DNA from 4 places in the Jeotgalicoccus sp. WY2 genome. Region 4 is predicted to be linked to each of the others. Evidence: riboswitches for the same ligand, from Rfam matches in the RefSeq annotation. Region 4 holds a riboswitch; each other region holds the start of a gene.
What was found. A riboswitch is a leader RNA that binds a small molecule or an ion and turns the genes downstream of it on or off. The one in region 4 is predicted to bind thiamine pyrophosphate.
Positions count from the first base shown of each region.

Region 1: linked by a shared signal. The riboswitch ahead of thiD (bifunctional hydroxymethylpyrimidine kinase/phosphomethylpyrimidine kinase) and the one ahead of G4D76_RS08250 (thiamine phosphate synthase) in region 4 are both predicted to bind thiamine pyrophosphate.
Region 2: linked by a shared signal. The riboswitch ahead of G4D76_RS13785 (RicAFT regulatory complex protein RicA family protein) and the one ahead of G4D76_RS08250 (thiamine phosphate synthase) in region 4 are both predicted to bind thiamine pyrophosphate.
Region 3: linked by a shared signal. The riboswitch ahead of tenA (thiaminase II) and the one ahead of G4D76_RS08250 (thiamine phosphate synthase) in region 4 are both predicted to bind thiamine pyrophosphate.

Region 1 is NZ_CP049818.1:978,599-982,813, reverse strand. It holds gene G4D76_RS05815 (ABC transporter ATP-binding protein) at 1-358, shown strand, start outside; gene G4D76_RS05810 (ABC transporter) at 355-1,821, shown strand; TPP riboswitch at 1,961-2,060, shown strand; partial or broken gene thiD (bifunctional hydroxymethylpyrimidine kinase/phosphomethylpyrimidine kinase) at 2,132-2,925, shown strand; gene G4D76_RS15870 (hydroxyethylthiazole kinase) at 2,954-3,442, shown strand; gene G4D76_RS15865 (hydroxyethylthiazole kinase) at 3,445-3,693, shown strand; gene G4D76_RS15860 (hypothetical protein) at 3,693-3,821, shown strand; gene thiE (thiamine phosphate synthase) at 3,856-4,215, shown strand, end outside.
Region 2 is NZ_CP049818.1:2,400,808-2,405,022, reverse strand. It holds partial or broken gene mutS (DNA mismatch repair protein MutS) at 1-1,481, opposite strand, end outside; gene thiW (energy coupling factor transporter S component ThiW) at 1,534-2,001, opposite strand; partial or broken gene G4D76_RS13785 (RicAFT regulatory complex protein RicA family protein) at 2,331-2,764, opposite strand; TPP riboswitch at 2,893-2,984, opposite strand; gene G4D76_RS13780 (ABC transporter ATP-binding protein) at 3,037-4,215, opposite strand, start outside.
Region 3 is NZ_CP049818.1:1,086,109-1,090,323, reverse strand. It holds gene G4D76_RS15885 (hypothetical protein) at 1-103, shown strand, start outside; gene G4D76_RS06440 (YsnF/AvaK domain-containing protein) at 140-493, opposite strand; gene G4D76_RS06435 (hypothetical protein) at 520-873, opposite strand; gene G4D76_RS06430 (serine hydrolase) at 988-1,761, shown strand; gene G4D76_RS06425 (four-helix bundle copper-binding protein) at 1,805-2,131, opposite strand; TPP riboswitch at 2,220-2,316, shown strand; gene tenA (thiaminase II) at 2,396-3,076, shown strand; gene G4D76_RS06415 (hypothetical protein) at 3,219-3,389, shown strand; gene G4D76_RS06410 (hypothetical protein) at 3,515-3,703, shown strand; gene G4D76_RS06405 (MFS transporter) at 3,844-4,215, shown strand, end outside.
Region 4 is NZ_CP049818.1:1,415,279-1,419,493, reverse strand. It holds gene G4D76_RS08265 (HesA/MoeB/ThiF family protein) at 1-805, opposite strand, end outside; gene G4D76_RS08260 (thiazole synthase) at 805-1,572, opposite strand; gene thiS (sulfur carrier protein ThiS) at 1,574-1,774, opposite strand; gene G4D76_RS08250 (thiamine phosphate synthase) at 1,870-2,460, opposite strand; TPP riboswitch at 2,533-2,642, opposite strand; TPP riboswitch at 2,875-2,977, shown strand; gene G4D76_RS08245 (3-oxoacyl-ACP reductase) at 3,083-3,832, shown strand; partial or broken gene G4D76_RS08240 (NtaA/DmoA family FMN-dependent monooxygenase) at 3,845-4,215, shown strand, end outside.

The DNA.
Region 1 (4,215 bases), 440 kb from region 4:
ATCGACGGGCAAAACAATTCTGCTGTCCAGCCATATTTTATCGGAAGTGGAGAAGCTGGCTGACCGTATTGCGATCATTAGAAATGGTGAAATTATAGAGTCGGGAAGCATGAAAGAACTGCGGCATATTACCAGAATGGAATACATTGTCGAGACGGATGATGATATTACTGCACTAAAACACCGCAGTTTCGTTCATGAATTTTCCGAGTCACCTGACGGATATCATCTGTTTATCGATAATGATAAAATTCCGGAATTTCTGAAGTATTTAAAATTATATAATCTGAAAAATTTAACGACGGCACCGCCGCGGCTGGAAGATATTTTCATGCGCTATTATGAGGGCGCAAAATGACTTATTTTAAATTGCTGATGAAAAATCTGAGAATGAAAGCAGCGCTCTGGATATTTGCATTGTGCGGTTTGTCGATATCGGTACCGCCGGTATTTAACGGGCTGTACAGTACCGCGGCGGAGCAGGAAGGTATGAAAATGACCGTCGATAATCCTGCAATGGTTGCGCTGATTGGACCGGTACCGGGCGGAGATTATACATCAGCTGTTATGTTCGGTCACCAGATGCTGATGTTTATGGCACTGTTTCACGGCCTGTTCGGTATTTTGATTGCGAACGGTATTGCCCGGAGAGCTGAAGAGTCAGGATTAACAGAGTATGTACTTAGTGCCGGTATCAGCAAGAAGACAATTGTTACGTCTCAGCTGATGAGCGGAATTTTAATAAATTCACTTGTTTTTATTATATTATTCGGCGGTTTAAGCTTGTATGATATCGAAGGGCTTTCTATTACTGGAAATTTATACTATGCACTTGGACTGGCATTGTTTGGTCTATTGTTTTTCGTTATGACTCTTGTAATCGGAAATTTATTTGACAGTGGAGATATGACATTCGGCATCGCTCTGTCACTGCTGATTATATTTTATTTATACCGCGCGGTGACCGATGTCATGAATACAGCATACTCTGTAATTTCACCATATCACTGGTTGTCCCGGATTGAAGTATATGGAGATAATAGAGAAATATGGCTGATACCGTTCACTGTAATTTTAATTTTGATAATACTCAGCTATGTATTATTTTTAAAGCGGGATATCGGAGACAGTTATATAAAAATTGGTAAGGAAAAGAATTTGAGAAAAATATACAGTTATCCGAAATTAGCTTTTATTAATATGAGAGTAATGATAATCAGCTGGCTCATCGGACTATTTGCTGCCGGTTTGTCGTACGGATCCATATTCGGTGATTTAGAAAGTCTAATCGGAGAAAATGATATGCTCCGGGAGTCGCTCGGCAGCAATGATGCGGCAGGGTTCTTTATCAGCATGCTGCTCGTTATTTCAGCGCTGATGGCTGCGGTGCCTGCTCTGATGATTACCGGGCGCATGCTTAACGAAGAGAAAGACGGACGTCTTGAAGTGATTATCGCTGGTACAATGAACCGGAAAGTGTCCCGCACGAAAGTGTTTATCACACATTATCTGTACGGAGTTGCTGCCGGTGTTTCATCGTTTCTCCTCACCATACTCGGCATGTATCTCGCGAGTATGAATGTTGATGATTTAAGTATTACGATTAAAGATTATGTGCTTTCTGCTGTAAATTACAGTGCGGGCATTATATTTATTATAGGAGTATCTGCACTTTTTGCCGGCATTTCTAAAAAACTTCATCTTGCAGCATGGCTCTACGCAGCTTATATATTCTTTGCGAATTATTTCGGCGTACTGATCAATATCGATGAAGTATTTAATGCTCAGTCCATTTTATTATTTAAGCAATATGCCTTATGAAAGTATGGATATTCCAGCAGTCTTAATTATTGCGGGTCTTGGCATTATGCTTCTGATGATTGGAACGGCTGTATTTAAGCGCCGCAATTTGCTTTGATGCTTAAAAGAATTGTGTTACGCTTGTGTCAATAAAAACAATAAAACCCACTGGGGGCGCCGATACGGCTGAGATAGCGAATGCTTGTCCCTTTTCACCTGATCCAGATCATGCTGGCGTAGGGAAGTGCTGATGATTACAGGGAAGTTCTCTGAATCTACTCTGCCTACTTCGCCCCGGGAAGTGGGCTTTTATTATAGGAGGACATATTTTATGGTTGAATTTCCAATTGGTTTAACTGTTGCAGGCACTGATCCGACAGGCGGTGCAGGAATACTCGCAGATCTTAAGGCAATGCATTCACGGGCGTTTCGGAAGGCGGCGGGGTGACATCACTGACGGCGCAAAACACACTCGGGGTGCAGGACGTTTACAACGTGCCGGCGGATTTTATCGACAAAGAACTGAACAGTATATTTTCAGATGAAGTGCCGCATGCGATGAAGACCGGAATGGTCGCCGAGGCGGATATGATGACTGTAATTGCGGACTACATTAGAAAATACAATATTCCCTACGTAATGGATCCGGTAATGATTGCAACGAGCGGGGACCGCTTGATGACGGACGCATCGATGTCGACGCTGATTGATACGCTGATTCCTCTGGCAACGATAGTGACGCCGAATCTGCACGAAGCAGAAGCGATTACAAAGATGACAATCCGGACGGAAGAAGATATTCACCGGGCGCTGAAAATATTCACTGATGATATGGGCGCAGAGAGTGTCATTATTAAAGGCGGTCATCTGTCAGGTGATGCGACTGATTATTTATATGACGGTATAAATATTTCAACATTAACAGCAGCACGCATCGACACGGATCAGACTCATGGAACAGGCTGTACGTTTTCGGCAGTTTTAACTGCGGAGCTTGCGAAAGGCCGGACGATTGATGAAGCGTTCAAAACGAGTAAAGCGTATATTACCAATGCGATACAAAATTCACCAGGTATCGGCAAAGGCAGCGGACCGGTGAACCATTTCAGTTATAAAGGGGAGTAATTATAATGATAGAACAGTTAAAAAAGACGTGCCGCTCGTTGTGTGCATTACGAATGATGTCGTGAAGCCGTTTACTGCAAACAGTCTCTTGGCACTCGGCGCATCTCCGATTATGAGCGGTGAAAAAAGTGAAGCGGCGGATATTTTAAAACATGCGGGCGCATTGCTGTTAAACATTGGCACATGCTCGGAAGATAAAGTAATGCTGTATGAAAAGATGGCGAACTATGCTAATCAGTATAATATTCCCGTGGTACTGGATCCGGTAGGCTACGGCGCTTCGGCTTTTCGCAGAAATTTAACGGATAAACTGCTGAGTGATTATGACATTGCGCTGGTTAAAGGCAATGCTGGGGAAATACATGCATTAAGCGGCCGGGAAGCTGTGTCTAAGGGTGTTGATTCTATTATTGAAGGAAATACTCTTGATATTGCCCAAGCGGCACATGGGGTATTACACGTGCCTGTGCTGGTTACCGGTGAAACAGATGCACTGGTTACCGGTGAACAGATATAGTAATGCACAACGGTCATCATTATCAGGAAAGAATTACAGGATCCGGCTGTGTGCTCGGTGCAATAGCAGCATCCTTTTTAGCTGTTGAAAACAAGGCGGATAGTATTGTTAATGCGGTAAGCCTGTATAATATAGCAGCTGAAAAAGCAGCAGCATCAGCAGGAGGGCCCGGGACATTTGCGGTTCAGCTTATCGATGAAATTTATAATTTTAATGAAGATGACTACACTGCGAAAAGAGTGAACTATTAATGAATAAAGAAATTATGAGATTATATCTGATAGCGAGCTCCGGCAGTTTTAAAAATCCGCTCGGAGATTTGGAAACTGCATTCAAGTCAGGTGTGACATGCTTTCAGCTGCGGGAAAAAGGGCAGTGATATTAAAACAGGCGAAGACCTTAAAGATTTTGCAATGGAAATTAAGTCGCTGTGCAGACAATACGAGGTGACATTTATTATTAACGACGATGTAAAACTGGCTGAAGAAATCGAAGCAGACGGCATTCACATCGGCCAGGATGATATGGAACCTGATATGCTGCCTGACTATTTTAACGATAAAATTATCGGTTTATCGGTTGGCAGCGTAAAGGAACTTGAAGCGAGCAGCCTCGACAGAGTATCTTATCTCGGCATCGGTCCGGTATTCAGCACTTTATCGAAAGATGATGCCGGAGATGCTATCGGTACAAATGGTTTAAAACAAGTAGTGAACAGAACAAAACTGCCGACTGCAGCAATAGGCGGCATAACTGAACAAAACTATAAATCC
Region 2 (4,215 bases), 990 kb from region 4:
TCTGACTTTCCATTTCTTTAAGTCCGGTGTAATAAACCGTTCGGCATTTGTGAGTGTCTGTTTACGGTTATATTCAAACTTTTCGGCATCGAAGTTCATCGCCTGAACTTTGGAAATTTCCAGGTAATAGCCGAACACTTTGTTAAAGCCGATTTTTAAGTTTTTAATGCCAGTGCGTTCTTTTTCTGACTCGAGATAATTGTTCAGCCATGTACGTGCATTTGTGCTGATGTCTCTTAAATTATCGAGTTCATCGCTGACACCGTCTTTAAAGATTTTCCCTTCGCGGATTGTTTTCGGCGGTGTATCTGTTAGGACTACCAGGCGTTCATACGCATCTTCCAGGCTGTCGAAATTCTGGAATGTTTTGTTGTCTGTCAGTTTTAGTGATTCAAGTACTGCCTTTAATTCCGGCAGTCCGTGAAGCGAGTCGCGCAGCTGGACTAAGTCTTTTACGTCCACGTTGTTAAAGGCAAGGCGGCCGACGAGCCGTTCGATATCGTAAACGTGATTTAAAATGCCTGACAGCTGCTGGCGCTCGGTGAAGTTCTCGATTAGCGTCGTTACGATACTTTGCCGATTTTCAATTTCTTTTTTTGACACGAGCGGACGCTCGATCAATTTTCTGAGCTGGCGTTTGCCCATCGGTGTTTCCGTACGGTTTAAATACCAGAACAGAGAGCCTTTTACTTTTTTCGTCTGAATGTTTTCTAAGAGCTCAAGGTTTGAAATGGCTGCATAATTTAATTTCATAAATGTATTGATACGGTGTTTTTCCACCGTCTTTAAATGTTTCAGTTCCTGCATATTTTGTGCACGAATGTAGTTTAACAGCAGATTAATCGCGTGATGTTCATCGACATCATCTTCATAGTCATAATCTGAAGGAGTGTCTGCTTCAAACACCGTATAGAGCGGCGGATCATTATAAATGCTATGAATGATATGTTCACTTTTAGCATTCGTGACCAGTTCCCGGGCGCCCAGTGTTTCTATTTCACTTTTCAGTTCTGTCTGGTCGCTTGTTGAAAAGGCGAAAATTTCACCCGTTGAAATATCCGCATAGCTGACTCTGTTCTGCCCTCTTCTTCATGCAGCGCCAGAATGAAATTACTCGCACCGTCGTCCATACCGAAATCATCGATTAAAGTACCCGGCGTAATTACACGGACCACTTCTCTTCTGACCATGCCTTTCGCCTGCGCGGGATCTTCCATCTGTTCACAGATGGCCACTTTAAAGCCATTCTCGATTAGTTTTGCTATATAGTTGCGCGCAGAATGATATGGCACGCCGCACATCGGTATCGGATCTTTACTTTTATCGCGTGAAGTTAATGTGATTTCGAGCACTTTGGCAGCCGTGACTGCATCGTCGTAAAACAGCTCGTAAAAATCTCCCAGTCTGAATAAAAGTAAGCTGTCCGGATGATTATCTTTAATTGAAAAATACTGTTTCATCATCGGTGTTGGTTCCCGCATTTTAACACTTCCTAAATTAATCTTGTCGTATTATTATAACACGCACCGACGCTTATATCCGCAGTAAGACTCCGTGTTTTTCCAATTGTTTTAAGATGATAAACGATGTAAGAGCGCCGATAAAACTGGATACGAGAAAGGCTGCAGCGACGATGGTGAAAATTTGTTGGTCGAGCTCCAGCACGATGATGAGCGGGTACAAACTGAGTGCCCCGAGTATGCCGGTGCCGAGAACTTCACCAGCTGCAGCGAGCGATAACTTTTTAGTGTATTTGTAGAGGAGCCAGGCAGCGAGCGCGCCGATCATACTGCCGGGATAGGCGAAGACGGTCCCCGTACCGAATAATATTCTGATTGTAGACGAGATAAACGCCTGCACGATCACCCAGGGACCTGTGATGACTGCACCAAGCACATTGATTAAATGCTGCATCGGTGCCGCGCGTATGATTCCGATTGGAATTGTGATAAGCGAACTCAAGATAACGTTTAAGGCGACGAAAGCTGCGGTGAAAGTCATGTTTCTAGTAAGTTTGTTGATGGTGGTGCCTCCTTTTGATTACATTTTATAATTGTTCGAGTTATGTTTGCTGATGCGGTCGGGAATTCGTTATTGACCGTATGTGGTTCTCTCATACGGTCGAAGATTCTTTATTAACCCGATGTAAGTCGTTCATGCGGTTGGAGATTTGTTATTAACCGCATGTGAGTCGTTCATACGGTCGCAAAGTATTCTTTAACCGCATGTGGCCTGTTCATGCGGTCGGTGTATTGTAAAAACATACAAAAATGGCGCTGAAACACTCTATAATTCAGAGATTTCAACGCCATTCAATATGTAGCTGATGCTTATTTAAACTGGTCCGGATCGCGGTTTGGTTTGTTGCGGACTGCAGCGCCTGTTTCACCCTGCATCAGGTCTCCGCCTGTTTGTTCGATGATTTCGCTTGTAACTGTTGAGCTGATTGCATGCGAAACCATTTGCAGTAATTCGTTAACGCCTGCCTGTGATTCTTTAAACTGATCTACAAGCGGCATTTCGTCTAATTCCGCTTCGATTTTAGCCAGTTTTTCTTCCGTCATCTGGTAAGCGCGTTCTTTACCGTAGTTTTGGAAGTTTACTGCCTGCTGCTGCTGCTTTTAAGACTAGCCATTTTTTCGCGGATATCATTATTCTCGTGAATTTTAGCTTCCGCTTTCTGGAAGAATTCAACCTGTTCTGTTTCCGCCATCATTTTACCGAGCTTTTTTGCTTCTTCTATTATTTCCTTCTTAGTATACATTCGAAGTTCCACCTTTTAGTTGATATATACCATTCATTATATATGAAAGCATTCATTTATTAAATGTAAATCTCCTGATTCGTTTGTCAAAGTACAAAAATGCACATCCCGAATATAAGGATGTGCATAACGAATCTATGCCACTTCCCTACGCTGGCATAATCCAGATCAGGTATTAAGAGTATTTCTCAGCCTCAAAAAGGCACCTCCAGTGGTTGTGCAATATTTAATTAAGTCCATCTTAACTTACTAGGAATAACTTGTAAAATATCTTACTGATTCAACATATCATGATATTTACCTTCAAGCTTCAGCAATTCTTCTTCCGTTCCCGCTTCAAGCATTTCTCCCTGATCCAGAACAAATATACGGTCGACGGCTTTTATCGTGTTGAGACGGTGGGCGATAATAATACTCGTCCGCCCTTTCATCAGCCGTTCGAGCGATTCCTGAATTTTTAACTCTGTAATTGTGTCGATGCTGGATGTGGCTTCATCGAGGAGCAGTATTGCCGGGTCGGTAATGAGTGCCCGCGCAATTGATATCAGCTGTTTCTGTCCTTGCGAGATAAAGCCTTCGTCTAAGTCGAGCACTGTATCGTAGCCCCGCTCAAGCGTCATAATAAAGTCATGGGCATTGGCAACTTTCGCCGCTTCTGTCACCTCATCGTCTGTTGCATCCATTCTGCCGTAGCGGATATTTTCACGGATGGTCGCTTCAAACAGATACGGATCTTGCAGCACAAACGCAGTCTGAGAACGGATATTGCTCCGCGAATAGTCTGTAATATCCACACCGTCTACAAGGATGTGCCCTTTATCGGTTTCATAGAACCGCGCGAGCAGCTGCATCACCGTCGTCTTGCCTGCACCTGTGGCACCAATTAATGCGACCGATTCTCCGGAATTGACTTCAAATGACAGGTCCTTAATCGTTGGATGGTGCTGCTCCTTGCTGTATGAGAATGTGACATCTTTAAATTCAATGTGTCCTTCGATTGTCTTATCCGTAATTTTTCCGTCGTTTGATTCTGCCGGCGTATCGAGTATTTGGAATACGCGTTCCGCACCGGCAATCGCTGACAGTACCTGGTTTAACTGATTCGATAAATCCGCGAGCGGACGTGTAAACTGGCGGGCATATTCCGCGAACACAACAATCGTTCCGACTGTAACGACACCGTTTGTCGTCAGTGCCAGAATACCGCCGGCGCCGGCAACAATCGTAAATGAAATATTGTTCAGCATGTTCATTATTTTCGGAATGAAGCCGGAGTACAGGTTCGCCCAGAATGTAACTTCTCTTAAGTTTTTAGCACGGACTTCAAAATTCTGTACCGCACGTTCTTCCTGCGAGAATACTTTAACGATTTCCTGGCCGGACACGATTTCTTCAATGTAGCCGTTCATTTCACCTGTACGGCGCTGGCGCATTTTAAAAAGCGGGCCCGT
Region 3 (4,215 bases), 330 kb from region 4:
AATTAAGGAAACAATGAAAGATCCTGTTAAAAGAGAAAAAGTGATGAATTACGTTAAGCCGATTATTTCCAACTATACAAATAAGAATAATAAGAAGAAATAGAGAAAAATCCGGTCCTCAAAGAGGTCCGGATTTTTATTATTTATCAATATCTATATTCTTTACTTCTCTGACCTTAACGTCTTCATTCTTCACTTCATTGACTCTGATATCATCATGCTTCACAGTGCCTGATACATGCTCCATCTTCTCAACGACTTCTTTTGTAATTACAATTTCTTCTGTTACCACATGTTCCTTAATTACTCTGATACGTTCTTTTGTTACCGGAATTCGAATAATCCCGAGGTCGTCATCCGAGTCTTCTGTATTGTTATAGGTTTCAAACAAAGGCTCGCCTTCAACTGCACGGCGTTCTACCGTGACGTTATCCATATTTACAGGGACATCAAATTCTTCAACTTTTGAATCCGTATATTTCTCAACGACAATTTCTCCTGTTTGGACTTTCTCTTTATTTACTGCAAGCCGTTCTTCACGAAGTTCAAATGTTTCTTCGCCTTCAGGTGTATCCAGTTCAGATTCATCATCAATATAAACAGCAGTTCTCCATTATTCAGAGCGTTCGAATAATTTTCACGTTCCTGATTCGTCATCGTGAGACGCTGGCTGCCGTCAAGCTGTATAAGCAGTTCTTCCAAAGTGTTTCCGGCAGTCATACGCTCGTTCACTCCCGGATAATCCAAGAGGAAATCCTCATAACCGCGAGTCGACACCACAGTTAATTTGTTCTCGGGTACTTTTAAATCTCTGTAATGCTGCAATCTTTCCTGTAAATGACGTTCATTTGCAATCAATTCAATTTGCCCCATAATGTCAAACCTCCATGTAAATTATTACTGCTTTATTCCCCGTATAGACTAAGTGCAAACGGATACCTTGTTGTGATACTCTTTACTTAAACAGCAACAGGGGGAGATGACTAGATGTTTATAGATGAAATCAACGCATTGATTGAAAGCCAGCCGACGAAAGATATTTCTTACAAGATTCAGTTTGATAATAAGGTGTACGTACATAATGAACACCAGGTATATCCTTCTGCCAGCACGATAAAGGTGCCGATCAGCTTAATTAATCTGCAGCAGCATTTTCATAACTATGAAGATATTTCACTTACGGTCGGAAAAAAGGTCGGGGGCTGCGGCGTACTTCATACGCTTCAGAGCGTTAAACGCCTGACGTTATGGGATACGATTGTACTGTCGATTATCGTGTCTGATAATACTGCGTCCAACATGCTGATTGATAATATCGGCATCGAGCGGATCAACGAAGGTTTTACAGCACTCGGTCTGCATGACACAACACTCGCACGTAATTACTATGACACGACAGGCATTAATGAAGGAAAACGCAACGCAACATCTGCCGCTGATATGTTCACGTCGATGCAGTACGTCATTAAAGAAAATGATGTGCTGCCGGAAGAACTCAGACAGGCATTCTTTGAAGTTATGAAAAAACAGCAGATTAACGACAGAGTCGGCGGATTTTTTAATATCGATGAAGACCAAGAGGCCGAATTTATCGCGTCGAAAACAGGATCTGTGACAGCGCTCGAGCATGAATTCGGCATGATTCAGCTTAACGGCAAACAGCTGCTGTTCTCGGTGTTCTCAAATAACTGGCCATCGAACCAAGAAGGCAAACATTTCCTGAATGAGCTTGGTAAAATATTTAAAAAATATATGGATTAGAAAAAAGGCCGGGACAAATTGTCCCGGCCTTTTGCAATTTAATTTACGCCGCTGCTTTACACGCTTCTGCACATTCGAAACATGCTTTCGCACATTGCTGGCAATGATCGTGGTCGTGTTTCTCACACTCAGTGCCGCACGCTTCACAAATCGTCGCACAAACGCCTGCAAGTTCTTTAACAAATGGTGAATTTCTCGTAATTGCTTGTTCTAAATATGCACACATGTCTGCACATTCGCGGTCCAGTCTAATGCACTCCGCCATCATTTTTACGTCCGATTCTTTTAAGCACGCGTCGAAACAATGATTGCACGCTTCCATACATTCGTGCAGTGTCTTAAGTAATTGCTGATGCTGTTCGTGAGCCATTCATTATTCCTCCTTAAAATTATATACAATTTATTAATTCCCGAAGCAAAATCTTTTAAACTGTAGTACAGTGGATGTGTAAAAAAATATAAACGGCTGGGGGCGCACTGTGAGTGCTGAGAGATAATATCGACCCTTTGAACCTGTAGGTTAGTACCTGCGCAGGGAAGTCTGAGCTGATATATGTATAAAATTTCAGCCCGGACCTTCTCATGAGGTTCGGGTTTTTATCGTCTTCAGCTGAAAAGAAAAGGGGATAATATAATGAAGTTTACTGACAGACTATGGAACAGTGTGGAGGATATTTGGAATGGATATCTTCGCCATCCGTTTGTGACCGGGCTAGGTGACGGTACGCTCGAAGTAGATAAGTTTCAGCATTGGCTGAAGCAGGACTATGTCTATCTGGTTGAGTATTCAAGGCTGATGGCAATCGGTGCCGAAAAAGCGCCGGATTTACAGACGATGAATATGTTTTCTGAAATGCTTCACGGGACGCTGTTTGGCGAGATGCAATTGCACCGAAAATATGCTGCGGAGTTCGGTATTGAAGAGAGCGAATTGCTTAGGACGGAATCTTCTGCTGTAAACACGGCTTACACGAGCTATATGCTGAATCATGCACAGCGGGGTGATGCGGCGTCTGTGGCCGCGTGTTTACTAGCCTGTGCGTGGAGTTATAACTATATCGGCAGAGCGTTAGCCGATAAAAACCCGGATCTGGAAAGTAATCCTTATAAGCAGTGGGTTGATACTTATTCCGGTGAGGATTTCAGCGAATTAAATGGTACGGCGATGACCCTTTTGAATGAACTTGCTGATGGGAAACCGGAGCGCGAGCTTAAGCAGCTCGAGGAAATTGTCGTAAAAACGAGTCTGTATGAGTATATGTTTTGGGATATGTGTGAGGCGCGTGAAGAATGGCCTGTTCAGCTGAACTTATAGCTGGTTATGATTTTGCATAAGTTTTCGAAATTGTTAAGGGTCGGTAAATTATGCATATAGATGTTTTATCTGAGGTATGGTGACAGTAACATCAATGATCAGTCTGGAATCTACTATACTTTTTAAGGAGCTGGAACTTTAGATGAAGAAACTTTTAACTGTCGGATCACTTGTAGGCGTATTAGCACTTGCAGCATGCGGAGGAGGAACAGAAGAAGAAGGTACTGAAACAGAAACTGAGGAAACAGGCACGGAAGGTACAGAGACTGAAACAGATACAGAAAGTACAGAAACTGAAGACGATGGTGCTTAAATAAAAATGAATATTATATTGCCGCGGGTGTTTAACCTGCGGCAATTTCTTATAGTTCTGCGGTGTTAAATCATCAAATTATGGGTATATACATATTAATTCAGAAATTAGGAGTGATCGGACTTATGAAGAAATTCGCAGTTGTTTCAACAATGCTCGCAGTACTCGCACTTGCGGCATGCGGCGAGGATACAGAAGATGAAGACACAGGCGTTGAAGAAACGGGCGTCGAAGAGTCTGATATGGAAGACGATATGCTCGACGATTCCGACGACGATGATGAAGAAGACAGCGAAATTGAAGATGATGATTAATAATTGATTAGGTGCTGCCGGGTTCGGCGGCATTTTTTTAATCAGAATGACTTTTTTGTGACTTTCAATGTTCCAGCAAATAATTTTAAGCGTTTTCATTTATAATGGACGGGAATCTAACAAAAACAGAGATGAGAATTTTGTCTCAGACAATTATGAAAGCGCAAACCCCTAATAAGGTAATACTGGGTGTTATTTTATCCATCCTGACTTACGGGCTGTTTGCCCAAGCATTTTTAAACATTGCACCTGAAGTTCAAGCAACTTACAGCACGACGAGCCGCAGTATTATTAACCTGTCTGTCAGTTTAACATCGCTGATTACCGGGATTTTCATGGTCGCAGCAGGAAACATCGCAGATAAGATTGGCTATACGAAGATTACTTATATCGGTATTTTCTTAAGTATTATCGGGTCAATCATTATTATTCTGCCATTCCATACATCATTTTTAATTATCGGACGTATTGTTCAGGGCTTCTCGGCAGCAATGATTATGCCGGCAACTATT
Region 4 (4,215 bases):
ACCTGAGTGTATATACACTTCCGCAATTAGATTGTACAGTGGCCAGCATATTTTTATTCAACTGTTCATATACCCGATTCTTACAGACCACACAGTCTTCATTCTTTAATTCATCTATATTTATCGTTTGAAAGCCGATTTTAAAAGTATCTACAGTAATGAGCTGCTTGGAAAAACCTTTTCCTGATAAATAACGAATGACTTCAGAAACTTCCATACTGGCAATGAGGGAAATCACAGGAGGAAGTACACCGTTGATTGCACAGCTTTCCCCTGTGGATGGCAGAGTTTCCATCAAACACTTTAAACAAGGTCCTTTAAAATCAATCCCATACACACTTCCCTTACTGCCTACAGCGGCACCATATACCCAGGGGATATCAAGCTTATGACAGGCTTCATTAATCAGAAAGCGAATTTCAAAATGGTCCATACTGTCAATTACAATATCCGGCTGATACTTTCTTAAGATTGCGGAGATGTTACTGGAATTTAATTCTGCATTGATCGGTACAATCTCAACATTACGGTTTATCTGACACAATTTTTCTTTGGCAGCATTAACTTTCAGCGTCATATCTTCTGCATCTTTTTCAGTATATAAAGCCTGACGATGCAGGTTGGTCATTTCAACAATATCCATATCGATGATGATGAGTTTACCTGCACCCATACGCACAAGCATTTCAGAAACGTGTGTTCCAAGTGCACCGGCGCCCATCACCATCAGTGTGGCTGAAATCAGATTTTTTTGACTATTCTCTCCAAATTCATTAAACTTCATTTGTCTGTCGTATCTCTCCATTAAAGAAACTCCAGTCCTTCAGCGGGACTTGAGGCCTGTGCAGAATACCTAACCGGAATACGTCCTGCATCATAACCCAGTACCCCTGCATCAATTGAAAGCTTCATCGCTTCTGCCATTTTAACCGGGTCTTTGGCATTCGATACAGCGGTGTTTAATAATACCGCATCTGCACCTAGCTCCATAGCATAGCACGCATCTTTGGGTGAACCGATTCCTGCATCCACAATAACAGGGATGCTGGATTGTTCTACAATATATCTTAAATTCAATGGATTATTAATACCGCGTCCCGTACCTATAGGAGAAGCGAGCGGCATAATCGCATGAACACCGAGTCTTTCGAGTCTTTTTGCAAGCACGACATCGTTTGAAATATATGGACAGACTGTATAACCTTTGTCCAGCAGTATTTGACACGCTTCGTATGTCGCAATTGGGTCAGGCAGTAATGTCTTATCATCACCAATAATCTCAACTTTAATCATGTCACAGACACCCGCATGTTTTGCGATTTCTGCGATGCGTATAGTTTCTTCCACTGTTTTCGCCCCTGCTGTATTCGGAAATGTCGTGTATTTTCTTAAATCAATATTTGCCAGCGGGTTGGGCAGGTCTTTATCAAATAAGTTCATACGTCTGACAGCGAAAGTCAGCACTTCTGTACCTGACGCTTCAATTGCTGCGGCCTGTATTTTCTCATCTGAGAACTTTCCAGTACCTAAAAATAGTCTTGAGTTAAATTTTAAATCCCCAATTTCTAACATATTATCCGCCTCCTACAAATTCTAATAATTCAAGTCGATCATTATTTTTCACTGCTTGTTGTTTAAATACACTTTTTTTAATCAATTCCCCATTGTGTTCCACTACAATACGATTATCATCTACATCCAGGTGGTCCAGCAGGGTAGCTATGGTAATATCCTTTTCAAAATAATGGAGTTCTCCGTTAACGGTGCACTGCATATTGTTTCATCCTTTCAAATGATAGATTTTTAAGTACTGCGACAGCTGGGAAATGTATTAACCACATTATAATGTCTAAGCAATGTAGCATTTGCTTACATAAAATTTAATATTTGCCATTCTTCTTTTAATCTGGTGATTTGATTGGGTGATGCATCCATAAGTGCAGAAATTGCCGAGATACCACTGAAACCTGCCGGTAATTGATTGATAGTTGTTGAATTGATACCTCCAAGTGCAACGACAGGAATATCATAAGACAGTGCATCACGTACTTCTTGATGTGTACGCGGCGGCAAAGATTTCTTTGAACTCGATTCAAATATATGGCCGTATAATACAAAGTCGAGATGATTGTCCTGTGCTTTCTTGACAGATTCAGGTAAATGAGCAGACATGCTGACTGAAATATCCGGATGTTCTTTTTTATACGTTAATGCAGTTGGATCGTTTTCTCTAAAGTGGATGGCAGTTAAACGAAAAGATTCCAGCAATTTAGTCGAAGTATGAATGATGATTTTTTCTTTGGGAAAACCTGAATGAATAAGCTGACAAAGGAACGATGATAACTCGTTGTCGGACATGGGTGTACGAAGTAAAAGATAATCGATACAGGATGAAATCGTATTGAAATGAATAATATCCTTGGAAATTAATATCTTAAAATGTGTAATTGCAATAAGCATTATGTCACCCCTTAACATAAAAAAAAGCGCTGCTTTTCTATATAGAAAAACAGCGCAAGTATGTATCAACATATATTACTTTCGCCACTTTCCTACGCCAGTATGAACTGTATCAGGTTCCCGGAATCCCAAAGTCTACACTTTAATCTCAGCCTTTTTCAAAGACACTTCCAGTGGTCTTAACTATTTAATTTTCCAATCAATAACCTCAAGTTACTCTAAAAAGTTAAATATTGCAAATAAAATTAGATTTTAATTATGCTGATAACTACCTTTTAACATTCACTCAATCATATAAAAACTAGAAAGCAGTACAGTTACAGAATTGAATTTGAATTGCGTTTGTTCCAATTCAAATAATTTGTGGTTTACTTGACGTATCTTTGTAAAGTACTACAATGATGTTAAATAGAAGATTCGCACTAGGGGTGTTTATATAAACTGAGATGAGGGAAACCTCAGACCCTTTGAACCTGATCTAGTTAAAACTAGCGTAGGAAAGTGTTACATCGATACAGTTGTATATCTATGTCTTTGTGGACATATAATTTACTCTCGATACGTAACTTTCCTATGAAGGTTGCGTATTTTTTTATTTTAAAAAATTATAGGAGTGATTTATTTGACAAGAACAGTTTTAGTAACGGGAAGCGGAAGAGGACTTGGTAGCTATATCGTAAAAGCACTGAGTGAAAAAGGCTTTAATGTCATAATTAACTACAACAAAAGTAAGGAAGAAGCAGAGAAGTTACAAAAAGAAATTGGCGCACAAGCGATTGCGATTCAAGCGGACATTACAGACCGTGAAGCAGTTGAACAATTAGTAAAAAAAGGAACTGAACATTTCGGCCAGATTGATGTTGTTGTAAACAATGCACTCGTTAACTTTAAATTTGATCCAACCGCTCAAAAAGCATTTAAAGATTTGACTTATAAAGATTACGAGCAACAGTTAGACGGGACACTAAAAGCTGCATTCAACGTATCACAAAGTGTAATACCACAGTTTTTAGAACGTAAAGACGGTGCAATTATTAGTATTGGAACGAATCTATATCAAAATCCTGTAGTACCATATCACGAGTACACCACTGCAAAAGCTGCTTTAATTGGGTTCACCAGAAACGTTGCAGCAGAACTTGGACAGTATGGTATCCGTGCAAATGTTGTTTCTGGCGGTTTACTGAAAACAACAGACGCAAGTGCAGTCACAACACCAGAAGTATTTGATTTAATCGCACAGTCCACACCATTGAGAAAAGTAACAACACCACAAGACGTTGCTAATATGGTTGTTTATCTTTGTTCTGAGGCAGCAGATGGGATTACAGGGCAAAACATCACGGTAGACGGCGGACTTACTATGAACTAGGCGGTATATATTATGAATAATTCTAAACAGTTAAATATAGGGATTTTAATGTATGGTGTGGGTCATCATCAGGCAGCATGGTTAGAAGATGATTCGAGTATCAATGAATTCACGACAATTGAATATTATGAAAATCTGGCAAAAATTGCAGAACGCGGAAAATTTGATGCCGTATTTTTCGCAGATTCACAAGCCTTCCCCGCAGATAGTGCAACAGAATTACCAGCGAGTTATTTTGACCCAGTTGTTGCATTAACTGCTATGAGTAAGGTCACAGATAACGTTGGACTTGTTTCAACTATTTCAGGTACATTTAATAACCCATTTACCACAGCAAGACAGTTACTCACACTGCAACACATAACAAAAGGACGCATGGGATG